One region of the Kitasatospora sp. MBT66 genome, then DNA from elsewhere that is predicted to be linked to it. Evidence: predicted binding sites of a transcription regulator. Region 1 holds the regulator's gene; the other holds the start of a gene.
What was found. The regulator HspR, encoded in region 1, represses chaperone genes until heat shock. The targets are predictions, from matches to a motif close to TTGAGNNNNNNNNNCTCAA.

Region 1 (7,507 bases):
CCGAAGGCGTCAACTGGGCCGCGCTGGCTGCCGGTACGGCCGATTCCGCGGTGCACGAGCAGGTCGGCCGGCTGCTCGCCCAGGGGCTGACCCAGCGGACGATCGCCGCACGGCTGGGACTGAGCGAGCGGACGGTGGCCGCCTACATCTCCCGGCTCCGGGAGATGTACGACGCGGAGACGCTGTTCCAGCTCGGCTGGCAGATGCGCGGAGCCCGGGCGGGGGAGCCCGGTGCCTGAGCCGCGATCAGCCGGTGGCCGCGCCGGTGGGCCAGTAGCCGGTCGGGCCGACGGCCGGGGGCTGCTGCCGGGGGACGGTGAACTGCTCGCCGGGGGCGGTCCAGAAGCCCTCGCGCAGGGAGAGCGCCATGCCGGCCCAGTCGAGGGCGGTCTCCACGGTGTGGTGGAGCGCCTCCTGGGACCAGGTGTCGTCGAAGACCAGCGGCAGGACGGGGGCGACCTGCTCGATGGTGGCGATCAGCGGGTTGTGGGTGATGGCCTCGTCCACCAGCAGGACGATCGGCTTGCGCAGCGCGGACGCCCAGCCCAGCTCCAGGCTGACGCCGGCGGAGAGCGGCGCGCCGACGTAGGCGAAGACCAGGTCCGCGGACTGCAGCGCGCGGAAGTCCGACGGCACCCGCGGCTCGGGGGCGCGGCCGGCGACGGTCCAGGCGTCACTGTGGTGGGCGCTGTAGACGGCGGCGCCACTGCGGAGAAGGGTGGTGCGGAGGGTGGTCAGCCGCGTCCGGCTGGCGAGAGTCACCACACTGTCCGCCGGCCCGGTCAGCCGCATCAGCGGCGCGGCCAGGAAGACTCGTGCACGCCGACCCTCGTGGGCCTGGCTGTCGTGGTGACGCAGGTAGGGCTCAGTCATGTCGACTCCGGGGAGTGGCTGATCGGGTTCACCAGGTCCGGCAGGGTTGGGTCAGGGGTTCCGATCGGCGTGGCTGCGGTCTCCGCCCGAGGTGCGGGGCCGAATGGTGAATTGAAGGTACATCGGCAAGTGTGGTGAGCTTGCCGGGACCATCGGGAGCGAACTGATCGTCCATCGCTCGGGGCGGTCGAGTCCACTGCTGAGAGGTGTCATCTGACTGCCTGGCATGGAGATGACGCACTTCTGCGCAGGGGGCATGTGGCGCGCGCGTTCGAGCTGGGGCATTATGTGGTCGATTGCTCAGCTGTTCCCATTGCTCGATACCTTGCGACTACTCAGGAAGGCGTGATCGCATGCTTCGCCTGCGCCGGCACGTTCGCATTGTGGCAGTTTCGATCGCTGCCGTTGTAGCAGTATTGACCGCGAGCAGCCAGATTGTCTCGGCAGCTTCCGGCCACCAGCCCGCGTCGCACAGCCCCGCGTCCTCGGAGCTGCGGACGGTGGCACTGACGGACAGCGACAGCAACTGGACCTGAGCCGGTTCGTCGGAGGGCTCGCCGGGTCAGTCGGTGACCTGGTCCAGCCCGTCCGGCCGGCTCTCGGGGTGACCGTGCTGAGGCGTTCGGGCCAGCACGTATCCGAGCTGGAACAGTGAATCGACCTTGTAGTCCTCCCGCATGTCCGCTATGTGACGTGCGAGGGTCCGTTCACTGATGCCGAGGCTCCTGGCTATGACGCGATGACTGGTGCCCTTCAGCAGCAGATCGATGATCGTCTGTCGCAGGCGTGAGATGACTTCCTGGGGCACCGCTCGGGCGCCGTCGAATTCGAGTGCGCGGTTCCAGTTGCGCTCGAAGATGTCGGAGACCAGATAGCTGATGATCGCCCTGTCGTGAATGAACGCGGCCACATTCAGGTCGTCGGCGACAGGAATGATGGCGGTACGCCGATCGACGACGATGAGTCGCGTATAGGGCTCGTCCAGGGTGCGGACCTCCCCGCCCCCGTCCGTGATCGCCAGGACGTAGTCCCTGGTGGCCGCGTGGTAGCGGGTACTCGGGTGGTAGATCGTCCGGAACGAGGCGCCTCTCTGGAGCAGGGCCAGATCCCGGTCCCGGCTGCTGGCAAGGGCCTCCGGAGGGCGGGGACCGCCCGGCTGCGCGGCCAGGAACTCCTCGGTACAGCTGTTGGTCAACTGGCCCAGCCGTTGGTTGATCAGCACTTTTCCGCGCACGTACTCGATGCTGCCGCCGGTCTGCTTCGGCGTGTGGAAAGCCTCGGTCAGGTCCTTCAGGTCGATCGGCAGTGCCTCGGCCCGGGACAGCAGGTCGAGGGCCTTGCGCTGCCAGGAGGCGATGAGTCCGGACGAAAGCTGCTGGGGGTCCACGGCCACGAGGACGTTCGGATCGTCCGTGTCCGGCACCAGCAGGCCGATGTCGAGAAGCTCCTGAAGGTACTTGGCATCGGTGGCCTCCCGGTTTTCGGGCAACAGGCGACCGTGGGTGTGCAGGATGTCGAGATACAGCTTGCGTGCATTATCCGAAAGGACGCCGAGACCGCCTGAGGTGAGTCCGGGATCGGCCGTCTCGCTCATCTGCGGCTCCCTGGTGTCGGATAGGGCTGTGCGAAGCCGGGGCGCCGGCTTCGACGGGGATCTTGGACAGAGCCTTCGAGGGCCGGCATCGGTGTTTCTCGATCTGCTGTTGCCTGCACCGAGCACTCTCTCACCAAACGCCGCGCCGCCGGGACCCCCCGGCCAGGGGGAAACCGGCGGCGTCGGCGGGGCGGCGCGGGAGGTCAGCGCTTGGGGCGCCAGACGACCAGGGCGCTGGAGTGCGGCGTGGGGGGCTGGTACGGGACGAGGTCGCGGCGGTAGGAGGCGTGGATGGTGGCCTCGCGCTGCTGGAGTGCGGCGGCCGCGCTCTCCAGGGAGTCGGCCAGTTCCGCGATCCGGGACTGGAGGGCGCTGACCTGGTTCTCCAGCTCGATGATCCGCTTGATGCCGGCCAGGTTGATGCCCTCGTCCTGGGAGAGCCGCTGGACCTCGCGCAACTGCTGGATGTCGCGCGCGGAGTAGCGGCGGCCCCGGCCGGCGGTGCGGTCGGGGCAGACCAGGCCGAGCCGGTCGTACTGGCGGAGGGTCTGCGGGTGCAGACCGGAGAGCTCGGCGGCCACCGAGATCACGTAGACCGGGGTCTCCTCGGTGAGCACGTAGTGGGGCTGCGGGGCGCTCCGGCGCGTGGTGCGCCGGGCGCCGCCACCGGGAAGGCCGTCACCGAGGCCGGGTCCGATGGGTTCGTCGGGGATCATCTGGTCGTCACGCTCCCTTCGCCGCTCTGAACAGGGCGGCTCGTGGGTCGTCGGAGGCGGTCGCCTCGCGGTACTGCTCCAGTGCGGTCAGCGCGTCGCCGGTGACGGTCTGGGGCACCACGACCTCCACGGTGACCAGCAGGTCGCCGCGGGTGCCGTCCTTGCGGGTGGCGCCCTTGCCGCGGGCCCGCAGGGTCAGGCCGTTGGCACTGCCCGGGGGCAGCTTGAGCTTCACCGACGGGCCGTTCAGCGTCGGCACCTCGATGGTGCCGCCGAGCGCGGCCTCGGGGAAGGTGACCGGGACGGTCACGGTCAGGTTGTCGGCCTTGCGCCCGAAGACGGGGTGCGGGTCGACGTGCACGGTGACGTAGAGGTCACCGGGCTGGCCGCCGCGCTCGCCCTGGGCGCCCTTGCCCTTGAGCCGGATCCGCTGGGCGTCCTGGACGCCGGCCGGGATCCGGACCTGCATGGTGCGGGCGGAGCTGGCCCGGCCGCTGCCGTGGCAGTCGGTGCACGGGTCGTCGACGATCATGCCGCGGCCGCGGCAGTCCCGGCAGGGCTCGGAGAGCGCGAAGGCGCCCTGGCCCCGGCTCACGGTGCCGGAGCCCACGCAGGTCGGGCAGACCCGCGGGGTGGTGCCGGACTTGGCGCCGGTGCCGTTGCAGAGGCGGCAGGGGGCCTGGCTGGTCATCCGCAGCGGGACGGTCGCACCGTCGACGGCCTCCTCGAAGGAGAGCGTCACCTCGGTCTCGACGTCGGAGCCGCGCCGCGGCTGGGCCTGCCGGCCGCCCCGGTTGAAGAGGCCGCCGAAGACGTCGCCGATCCCGCCGTTGCCGCCGCCGCCCTGGCTGCCGCTGAACAGGTCGCCGAAGTCGAAGCTGTAGCTGCCGGTGCCACCGGGGCCGCCCCGGAAGCCGCCGTTGGCGAAGAGGCTGCGGGCCTCGTCGTACTCCTTGCGGCGCTTCTCGTCGGAGAGGACGTCGTAGGCCTCGGAGATGTCCTTGAACCGCTCCTCGGCCTTGGTGTCGCCCTTGTTGGCGTCGGGGTGGAACTCGCGCGCCAGCTTGCGGTAGGTCTTCTTGATCTCTGTGGCGCTGGCGTCCTTCGGCACGCCGAGGACCTTGTAGTAGTCCTTCTCCACGTAGTCCTTGCCGCTCATGGCCGGCGCCACCTCCCGAGGTCCATCGTCACAGTGCTGTCAACGGTCGGAACCCGGCGGGTCGTGCCGGGGGACCTCGACAGCGCGCTGCGGAGCCGTCCGCCGTACTGGCCGGCGTACGACTCCGCAGCGCAAGGGTTGTCAGCTGTCACCGGTGGTCAGCTGTCCGAGCCACCGTCGGCCTGGTCCTTCTTCTCCCCGCCCTTGGCGGTGTCGGCGTCCGGGCCGGGCGTGGTCTGGGTGCCCGGCTGGGGCTCCGCGACCGCGACCATCGCCGGGCGGATGATCCGCTCGCCGATCCGGTAACCGGGCTGGAGGATCTGGACGCAGGTGTCCTCGGTGACCTCCGAGGAGTAGCTGTGCATCAGCGCCTCGTGCATGGTCGGGTCGAAGGGCTCGCCCTCCTTGCCGAACTGCTGCAGGCCCAGCTTGGCGACGACCGTCTCCAGGGACTCGGCGACGGACTTGAAACCGCCCGTCACCTCGCCGTGGTCGCGGGCCCGGCCGATGTCGTCCAGGACCGGGATCAGCGACTCCAGGATGTTGGAGACGGCGATCTCGCGGACCGTCAGCCGGTCGCGCTCGACCCGCTTGCGGTAGTTCTGGTACTCGGCCTGGAGGCGCTGGAGATCGGCGGTGCGCTCGGCGAGCTGCTTGGCCGCAGCGTCCCCCGAGGGGGTGCCCGCGTCGGTGCCCTCGGCACCGGCGGAGGCGGCCTCCTCGGCGGCCTTGATCACGGCCTCCTCGGCGGCGGAGTCGTCGCCGGGCTCGGCACCCTGCGGCTTCTCCGTCATGCCGCACCGCCCTTGGGCTTCTCGTCGTCCACGATCTCGGCGTCGACGACGTCGTCGTCCTTGGCACCGGCCTCACCGGCGTCGCCGGCCGCGCCCGCCGCACCGGCGGCGTCGGCGTTGGCGTAGAGCGCCTGGCCGAGCTTCTGGGCGGTGGTGGAGACCTTCTCCGAGGCCTCGCGGATCGCCGCGATGTCCTCGCCCTTCAGGGCCTCCTTGAGCTCGCCGATGGCGGTCTCGACCTCGGTCTTGACGTCGGCCGGGAGCTTGTCGGAGTTGTCGGCGATGAACTTCTCGGTGGAGTACACGAGCTGCTCGGCCTGGTTGCGGGTCTCCACGGCCTCGCGGCGCTTGTGGTCCTCCTCCGCGTACTGCTCGGCCTCGCGCATCATGCGCTCGATGTCGTCCTTCGGCAGCGCGGAGCCGCCGGTGACGGTCATCTTCTGCTCCTTGCCGGTGCCGAGGTCCTTCGCGCCGACGTGCATGATGCCGTTGGCGTCGATGTCGAAGGTGACCTCGATCTGGGGCAGGCCGCGGGGGGCCGGCGGCAGGCCGGTCAGCTCGAACATGCCGAGCTTCTTGTTGTACGCCGCGATCTCGCGCTCGCCCTGGTAGACCTGGATCTGCACGGACGGCTGGTTGTCCTCGGCCGTGGTGAAGATCTCGGAGCGCTTGGTCGGGATCGTGGTGTTGCGCTCGATCAGCTTGGTCATGATGCCGCCCTTGGTCTCGATGCCGAGGGACAGCGGGGTGACGTCGAGCAGCAGGACGTCCTTGACCTCGCCCTTGAGGACACCGGCCTGGAGCGAGGCGCCGATGGCGACGACCTCGTCCGGGTTGACGCCCTTGTTGGCGTCCTTGCCGCCGGTCAGCTCGCGGACGAGCTCGGCGACGGCCGGCATACGGGTCGAGCCGCCGACGAGGACGACGTGGTCGATCTCGGAGAGGGCGATGCCCGCGTCCTTGATGACGTTGTGGAACGGGACCTTGCAGCGCTCCAGCAGGTCCGAGGTGAGCTGCTGGAACTGGGCCCGGGTGAGCTTCTCGTCCAGGTGCAGCGGGCCCTCGGCGGAGGCCGTGATGTAGGGCAGGTTGATCGAGGTCTCGGAGGACGAGGACAGCTCGATCTTGGCCTTCTCGGAGGCCTCGCGCAGACGCTGCAGCGCCATCTTGTCCTTGGACAGGTCGACGCCGTGGCCGGCCTGGAAGACCTTGACCAGGTGGTCGACGACCTTCTGGTCCCAGTCGTCGCCACCGAGGTGGTTGTCACCGTTGGTGGCCTTCACCTCGACGACCCCGTCGCCGATCTCCAGCAGCGAGACGTCGAAGGTGCCGCCGCCGAGGTCGAAGACCAGAATGGTCTGGTCGTCCTTGTCCAGGCCGTAGGCCAGGGCGGCCGCGGTCGGCTCGTTGACGATGCGCAGGACGTTGAGGCCCGCGATCTCACCGGCCTCCTTGGTCGCCTGGCGCTCGGAGTCGGAGAAGTACGCCGGGACGGTGATGACGGCGTCGGTGACCGTCTCGCCCAGGTAGGACTCGGCGTCGCGCTTCAGCTTCTGCAGGATGAAGGCGCTGATCTGCTGCGGGTTGAAGTCCTTGCCGTCCAGCCCGATCTTCCAGCTGGTGCCCATGTGGCGCTTGACCGAGCGAATGGTGCGGTCCACGTTGGTGACCGCCTGGCGCTTGGCCACCTCGCCGACGAGCACCTCGCCGTTCTTGGCGAAGGCGACGACGGACGGCGTGGTCCGCGCGCCCTCGGCGTTCGTGATGACGGTGGGCTCGCCACCCTCCAGAACGCTGACGACCGAGTTCGTCGTGCCGAGGTCGATGCCGACCGCGCGTGCCATCGTAAATACCTCCACGGAAGAGTTGAGCTTTACAGGCTCAAGGATGCATGACAGGCCGGGACGCGTCAACAGCTATGAGTCCTCATCGCTCAACTTTGGTGAGCCGAGGGGTGCGGGGAGGCGGCCGTGGCGCCGTCGTGACACGGCCGGGGTGCCCCCGGGCGTGCGTTCACGTGACTGCCGCCATACCTTGAGCATCTTCAGGAGAAGTGGTGCCCGGCGGTAATGTCCGGGCCGTCGGCCCAGCAAGTTACCGACGAGTACACTGCCCCGGAGACACTGCACACCCGCAACAAGCAAGCCGCAGGAGACGGAGAGCCGATGCAGCTAGCAGCGATCGTCATCTCGCTGGTCACGTTCGTGGTCGGCACCGCGCTCGCCGCTCGTGCGGCGCTCTACATCTACCGGGTGGTGCGGACCGGCCAGCCGGACGCCACCCGTTTCGGGCAGCCCGCCCAGCGGGCGAAGACCGTGGCCGTGGAGTTCGTCGGCCACACCAGGATGAACCGCTGGGGGATCGTCGGCGT
Region 2 (7,507 bases), on a different contig from region 1:
GGGTCGAGCGGCCGGATGTCGGCCCAGACCCGTTTCGCGGCGCGGGCGGCCAGGGTGGGCGGCCGACTGCCGTCGATGTCCCCGTTGCGTTGCTGTGGAAAGGTCATTGGTCCCCTGTGGTCCCCCGCGTGGGTCCGCCGCACGGCGGTTCGGGACAGCGGGCCCCCCGGCGGCCCGTTGTCCGAGGGTGGTGCCGCTACGAGAGCGGGGCCTCCAGCGCGTACCCGACACCGTGCACGGTGCGGATCCAGCTGGCGCCGATCTTGCGGCGCAGTGCCTTGACGTGGCTGTCGACGGTGCGGGTGCCGGACGCGTCCGTCCAGTCCCAGACCTCGGCCAGCAGTTGTTCACGGGTGAGCACGGCGCGCGGCTGGGCGGCCAGGCAGGCGAGCAGGTCGAACTCGGTCGGCGTCAGGTGGACGTCGCCCGAGGCCAGCCGGACCCGGCGCTGCACATGGTCGATCTCCAGCTCGCCGAAGCGCAGGCTGCCCAGCGCGGGCGTCCGGGCGGCCTGCTGGGCACGCTCGACGCGGCGCAGCAGCACATTGACCCGGGCGGCCAGTTCGCGCATGGAGAAGGGCTTGGTCATGTAGTCGTCGGCACCGACGCCGAGGCCGACCAGCAGGTCCGTCTCGTCGTCCCGCGCGGTGAGCATCAGGACCGGCACCGGGCGCTGGGCCTGGATCCGGCGGCACACCTCCAGTCCGTCGAAGCCGGGCAGCATGATGTCGAGGACGACGAGGTCCGGCTGCCAGGTGTGGAAGCCGTCGACGGCGCCGGGGCCGTCGTGGGCCACCGCCACCTTGAAGCCCTCCGCGCCCAACCGGGCCGCGATCGACTCGGCGATCGTGGGTTCGTCCTCCACCACCAGCACTCTGCGCTGGCTGCTCACCGTGCCGCCGGTGTTCTGGTTGTCCTGCTGAATTTCTGTCACGGTCACGCCACCGCCCCCAGGGCTGCGGGCCGGCCACCTGTGGGGATGGCGAAGGCTCCGCTTCGTAGTCTTGTTCCGTCGTGGACTGTGCCGGGTCCGCCGTCCCGTCGCGTGCGGGGGTGACGGCGAGGGCGTGGGCCGCTCTCCGTCTCCCGTACACCTCGCAGCGTACGGACCGCAGGTGATTCCCGGCAGGTGGACCGGACATTTCCGGCCCGCGGACCGGTCGGTCGGACCGGCTTTCGGGCCCACCGGGAAGTGGGCACGGGCCGATACCTTACCCGGCGTTTTTTCACTCTGTAACGGTACGTATGCACATGAGTTGACACCAAGCCGCCGGTCAGGGCGGAAAGCGGCCCCGAAAGGGGTAGAAGGTCTGGACCAATGCGGGCCGGTGCGGACCCCGGATCCTCACGGCGTTCTCCCAGCGGACTCCCAGCTGTCGGACGTACCGTGACCACGACAAATTCGTGGGGGTGGGATTTCCGGTACGCGCCGGTACGTTGGACACGCGCGGGTGACGGCTGCGGGCGTTGGAGCGGAGGCGGCATGACGGAGCGACAGGCGCCCGCCGGGCACGGCGGGCCGCCGTACGGGATGCTCCGGGCCGGCCTGCGGACCGGCGCGGTCGACTGGATCCTGGCCCGGGTGCCCACCCTGCGCCGCAATCCCTTCGCCCTCGGCTACCTCGCCGTGGTCGGCGCCACCACCACCTTCGCCGGGCTGGCCGCCCCGGAGCTCGTGCTCCGGCTCCAGGAGGCCTCCAGCTCGGACGGGCACAACCTGTTGCAGCACCCGCTGCGCGCGCTGCTGTTCAGCGGCTTCTGGGTGGCCGGGCCGGTCTGGATGCCCTACCTCTGGGCCTTCGCCTTCACCGTCGCGCCGCTGGAGCGCCGGGTCGGCCCCGGTCGGGCGGCCGTGGTCTTCGCGGCCGGGCACGTCGCCGCCACCCTGCTCTCCCAGGGGGTGGTCGTGGTCGCGGTGGAGACCGGCCGGCTGGAGCCGGCCGCCATGGACTACCTCGACATCGGCGTCAGCTACGGCGTGCTCGCCAGCCTCGGCGCGCTGGCCGGGCTGCTCCGGCCGGCCGGGCGCGCGGCCGTGCTCGCGCTGGCGGTGGCGCTGATCGCCGAGCAGATCGCCGCCGACCGGGACCTCGTCACCGGGATCGGCCATCCGGTGGCGCTGCTGGCGGGGGTGGCGCTGTGGCGCTGGCTGCGGCGCTGGGACGGCCACCGGCCGCGCCGCGCCCGGCTCGGGGTGCCCGCCGAACTGTCCCGGCCCGCGTCCGCGGCCCGCGGGGCCGTGGTGTCGGGCCGCTCCTGAGTCCGTGCGTCGGGGGTGCTCCCGGGCCCGCGGGACGGGGGTGCGTGCCGGGGTCCGTCCGGTGGGACCGCTTCCCGGTTCGCGTACCGGGCCTTTTTGACGGCCCCGCGACGGCCCTCGATGAGCCCGTTGCGTTCGCTGACGGCGAACGCGCGACGGGGAACATCCGGCGGCCGCCAAGCCTTAGTCAGGTCGACTCAAGTTCACTGACCGGGGAGAGATCATGGCATCGACGTCCACACCGCTCACCCTGCCCGTGCTGCCGCTCGACGACGAGGTCGTCCTGCCGGGCATGGTCGTCCCGCTGGACCTGAAGGACGCCGAGGTCCGCGCCGCCGTCGAGGCCGCGCGCGCCGCGGCCACCGGCGGTGCCGGGAAGCCCCAGGTGCTGCTGGTCCCGAGGGTGGACGGCTCCTACGCGGCGGCCGGCACCCTCGCCACCGTCGAGCAGGTCGGCCGGCTGGCGGACGGCGACCCGGCCGCGCTGGTCCGCGCGGTGCGCCGGGTGCGGATCGGCGTCGGCACCACCGGACCCGGCGCCGCGCTCTGGGTGGAGACCACGCCGTTCCGCGAGTCCTCGGTCGGCACCCCGGTGGCCGGTCGGGCCGCCGAGCTGGTCAAGGAGTACAAGTCGCTCTCCACCCAGTGGCTGCGGCGGCGCGGCGCCTGGCAGATCGTCGACCGGGTGGCCGCGATCGAGGGCGTCGGCGAGCTCGCCGACAACATCGGCTACGCGCCCTTCGCCACCGCCGAGCAGAAGCTCAAGGTGCTGCTGGAGGCCGACCAGGTCGCGCGACTGGAGTACGCGCTCGGCCTGCTCCGGGACCACCTCGCCGAGGAGGAGGTCAACGACACCATCCGCAAGGACGTCGAGGAGGGCGTCGCCAAGCAGCAGAAGGAGTTCCTGCTCCGCCGCCAGCTGGAGGCCGTCCGCAAGGAGCTGGCCGAGCTGAACGGCGACCCGGCCGACGAGGAGGACGACTACCGCACCCGGGTCGAGGCCGCCGACCTCCCGGAGAAGGTCCGCGAGGCCGCCCTCAAGGAGGTCGACAAGCTGGAGCGGGCCAGCGACCAGTCGCCCGAGGGCTCCTGGATCCGCACCTGGCTGGACACCGTGCTGGAGCTGCCCTGGAACGAGCGCACCGAGGACAGCTACGACATCGCCGGCGCCCGCGCGGTACTGGACGCCGACCACGCCGGCCTGGCCGACGTCAAGGACCGCATCGTCGAGTACCTGGCCGTCCGCAAGCGCCGGGCCGAGCAGGCGGCCGCGGGGCAGGCGCTCCCGGGGCAGCCGGACGCCTCGGACGAGGCCGTCGCCCCGAAGGGCGGCGGACGGCGGGCGGGCGGCGCGGTGCTCGCGCTGGTCGGCCCGCCCGGTGTCGGCAAGACCTCGCTCGGCGAGTCGGTGGCCCGCGCCATGGGCCGCACCTTCGTCCGGGTCTCGCTCGGCGGCGTCCGGGACGAGGCCGAGATCCGCGGCCACCGGCGCACCTACGTCGGCGCGCTGCCCGGCCGGCTGGTCCGGGCGCTCAAGGAGGCCGGCTCGATGAACCCGGTCGTCCTGCTCGACGAGATCGACAAGGTCGGCTCCGACTACCGGGGCGACCCGGCCGCCGCCCTGCTGGAGGTGCTCGACCCGGCGCAGAACCACACCTTCCGGGACCACTACCTGGAGGTCGAGCTCGACCTCTCCGACGTGGTCTTCCTCGCCACCGCCAACGTGCTGGAGTCCATCCCCGAGCCGCTGCTCGACCGGATGGAGCTGGTCCGCCTGGACGGCTACACCGAGGACGAGAAGGTCGTCATCGCCCGCGACCACCTGCTCCCGCGCCAGCTGGAGCGGGCCGGGCTCAAGGACGAGGAGGTCGCGGTCGACGAGCCGGCGCTGCGCAGGCTCGCGGGCGAGTACACCCGCGAGGCCGGCGTCCGGAACCTCGAACGGGCGATCGCCCGGGTGCTGCGCAAGGTTGCCGCACAGACCGAGCTGGGGGAGCGCGAGCTGCCCGCCGCGATCGGCGCGGAGCAGCTGCGCGGCCTGATCGGCCGGCCGCACCACGTGCCGGAGGCGGCCCAGGAGCCCGCCGAGCGCCGCACCGCGGTGCCCGGGGTGGCGACCGGCCTGGCGGTCACCGGGGCCGGCGGCGACGTCCTCTTCATCGAGGCCTCGCTCGCCGACGCCGAGACCGGCGGCACCGGGCTGACCCTGACCGGCCAGCTGGGCGACGTCATGAAGGAGTCCGCGCACATCGCGCTCTCCTACCTGCGCTCGCGCGGGGCCGAGCTGGAGCTGCCGGTCACCTCGCTGCGGGACCGGGGAGTGCACCTGCACATCCCGGCGGGCGCCGTCCCCAAGGACGGTCCGAGTGCCGGCATCACCATGACCACCGCGCTGGCCTCGCTGCTCTCCGGGCGCAAGGTGCGCGCCGATGTGGCGATGACCGGTGAGGTGTCGCTGACCGGGCGGGTGCTGCCGATCGGCGGGGTGAAGCAGAAGCTGCTCGCCGCCGACCGGGCCGGGGTCACCACGGTGATCATCCCCCGGCGCAACGAGGCCGACCTGGACGACGTCCCGGCCGAGGTGCTGGAGCGGCTCACCGTGCACCCGGTCGCCGACGTCCGGGAGGTGCTGCGGCTGGCCCTGGAGCCGGCCGAGGTGCTGGCCGCCGTCGCCTGATCCCCGGCCGGGCCCCGGTCCGGCGGCCCCGCACGGAGCCCGTCCCGCCCCGGTCCGCCGGACGGGACGGGCTCCGTCCGCCGTGCCAGACTGCGAGGATGCCGTCCCTCACCCAGCGCGTCCTGGCCCGGGTACCGGGCCGGGTGCGTCCGGCCCTGGTCCGGCACCGGCGGCTGGTGAAGTTCCTGCTGGTCGGCAGCGGCTGCTTCGCCCTGACCGTGCTGATCAACTACGCGCTGCGGTTCACCGTCATGCCGAGCAAGCCGGTGCTGGCGCTCACCGTGGCGACCGTGGTCGGCACCGTCCTCTCCTATCTGCTCAACCGGCGGTGGTCCTTCCGCTCCTCCTGGCGCCGGCGCGAACCGCTGCTGTTCGTCCTGGTGAGCGCCGTCGCCGTGGCGGTCAACGACCTGCCGCTGATCGCCTCGCGCTACCTGCTGAACCTGCGCGAGCCCTGGGTCAGCCCGTTCACCCAGGAGCTGGCCGACTTCCTGAGCGGGATGGTGCTGGGCACCTTCGTGGCGATGCTGTTCCGCTTCTGGGCCATGCAGCGCTGGGTCTTCACCCGGGTGGAGGAGGCCGCGGCGGGAAGCCCCGCGGGCGTCGGGGTCCTAGGCTCGGAAGGGCAGTGAGCCGCGGCGGGAGCGGGAGCGGGAGCGGGTGAGGGTGATGCGTGAGACGGACGGCGCCCCGACCGGGCCCGCGAGCCAGCAGGGGATGCGCCGGGCCAATCTGGCGCTGGTGCTCGGTGTGATCGCGCGCGCCCCGCGCTCGCGCGCCGAGGTGGCCGCCGGGACCGGGCTGACCAGGGCCGCGGTCTCCTCGCTCGCCGAGGAGCTGATCGGGGCCGGACTGGTGGTCGAGGAGGGCCCGGCCGCGCCCAGCGGCAAGGTCGGCCGCCCCGGCACCGCGCTCGGTCTCAACCCGGACGGCCCGGGCGGCCTCGGCGCCGAGATCGGGGTGGAGCACCTGGGCGCCTGCGTGGTCGACCTGCGCGGCGAGGTCCGCGCCTGGCGCCGCCAGGAGATCCGCAACCGGGGCCGGCGCCCGGCCGCCGTGATGGCCGACCTCGCCGAACTCGTCCGCCGGGCCGCCGCCGAGGCCGGACTGCGCCCGGCCGGGCTGGCCCTGGCCGTGCCCGGACTGGTCGGGATCGACGGCGCACTGCTCCAGCGGGCCGCCAACCTGGGCTGGGAGGAGGTGCCGCTCGCCGCCGAGCTGCGGCTCGCGCTGCGCGCCGCCGGCGCGGGGGAGCTGGCCGAGCTGCCGATGCGGGCCGACAACGAGGCCAACCTCGGCGGGCTCGCCGAGCTCTGGCTCGGCGGCGGGCCGGAGCACTTCCTGCACGTCTCCGCCGAGGCCGGGATCGGTTCGGCGATCGTGGTGGAGGGCCGGCTGCTGCGCGGCGCGCGCGGCTTCGCGGGCGAGCTGGGGCACGTCCCGGTGCGTCCGGACGGTCCGCGCTGCGCCTGCGGGGCGCACGGCTGCCTGGAGCAGTACGCGGGGGAGGCGGCGGTGCTGCGCGAAGCCGGTCTGGAGGGCATCCGGGGCGACTGGGTGGCGCTGCTCGCCGAACGGGCCGAGGCCGGGGACGAGGAGGTGCGGCAGGCGCTCGCCGGGGCCGGCACCGCGCTGGGGATCGCCTCGGCGGGCGCGGTCAACCTGCTGGACCCGGCGGAGGTGGTGCTGGGCGGAGGCTACGCGCAGTTGGCGCCCTGGCTGCTGCCCGCGATGCGGGCCGAGCTGGCCGCCCGGGTGACCGTCCGCCCCTGGGCTGACGAGCGGCTGACGGTCTCCCGACTGGGCCGCCGCGGCCCCCTGCTGGGAGCCGCGGCGGGAGTGGTCCGGTCGGTGCTCGCCGATCCGGGCCGGCTGGAGGCCTGAGGGCCGGGAGCGGTGGTCAGCCCTCGATCAGCTCGCGGCTGCGGTGCGAGGGCCGGCGCAGCACGGCGGCGAAGGTCACCGCGACCCCGGCCAGGGCCCAGGCCAGCAGCACCAGCAGCGGCCGGGTCAGCGCGGTGCCGTCGAAGTAGGCGATGGAGCGGGTCGCGTCGGTGCCCGCGCCGTTCGGGAACCAGGCCCCGATCGCCCGCCAGAACGGCGGCATCAGCGGCGGCGGGAAGACGCCGCCCGCGCTGGGGTTGCCGAGCACCACGAAGAGCAGCACCGCGACGCCGATGCCGATGATGTCGAACAGGCACTGCAGCGCCATGGTGAACGCGCCCACCGCGAAGACCACCAGCGCGCCGACGGCGGACATCGACCAGAACGGCCCGGGCAGCGCGTCCAGCACCGACTTCACGATGATCGCGCCGCCGATGCCGGCCGCGACCGAGTAGAGCGCCAGCGTGCCGAGGCGGATCAGCGCCCGGTTGGTGTTGGCGGGCTTGGCCCCGGCGCTGACGCCGAGGATGGACGCGACCAGGTAGCCGCCGACGCACCAGCCGATCACCAGGTAGAAGGAGGAGAGGCCGTTGGCGTCGCCCTTGGCGAGCGGCACCACGTCCTCGACCTTCACGGTGCGGCCCTGGGTCTTCTCCAGGCCGGTGACGATGCTCTCGGCGGCCCGG

Region 2: lon (endopeptidase La) is a predicted target of HspR. The motif match lies at 2,443-2,461, and genes of this name have one in related genera.

Annotation. Positions count from the first base shown of each region.
Region 1 covers NZ_JAIY01000004.1:506,799-514,305, reverse strand. The annotation lists gene BI06_RS08980 (helix-turn-helix domain-containing protein) at 1-239, shown strand, start outside; gene BI06_RS08975 (hypothetical protein) at 247-873, opposite strand; gene BI06_RS08970 (TrmB family transcriptional regulator) at 1,436-2,467, opposite strand; gene BI06_RS08965 (heat shock protein transcriptional repressor HspR) at 2,671-3,183, opposite strand; gene dnaJ (molecular chaperone DnaJ) at 3,191-4,342, opposite strand; gene grpE (nucleotide exchange factor GrpE) at 4,501-5,136, opposite strand; gene dnaK (molecular chaperone DnaK) at 5,133-6,980, opposite strand; gene BI06_RS08945 ((Fe-S)-binding protein) at 7,302-7,507, shown strand, end outside.
Region 2 covers NZ_JAIY01000006.1:1,071,024-1,078,530, reverse strand. The annotation lists gene BI06_RS17185 (cell wall metabolism sensor histidine kinase WalK) at 1-107, opposite strand, end outside; gene BI06_RS17180 (response regulator transcription factor) at 197-934, opposite strand; gene BI06_RS17175 (rhomboid-like protein) at 1,484-2,260, shown strand; gene lon (endopeptidase La) at 2,484-4,937, shown strand; gene BI06_RS17165 (GtrA family protein) at 5,036-5,569, shown strand; gene BI06_RS17160 (ROK family transcriptional regulator) at 5,607-6,821, shown strand; gene BI06_RS17155 (ABC transporter permease) at 6,838-7,507, opposite strand, start outside.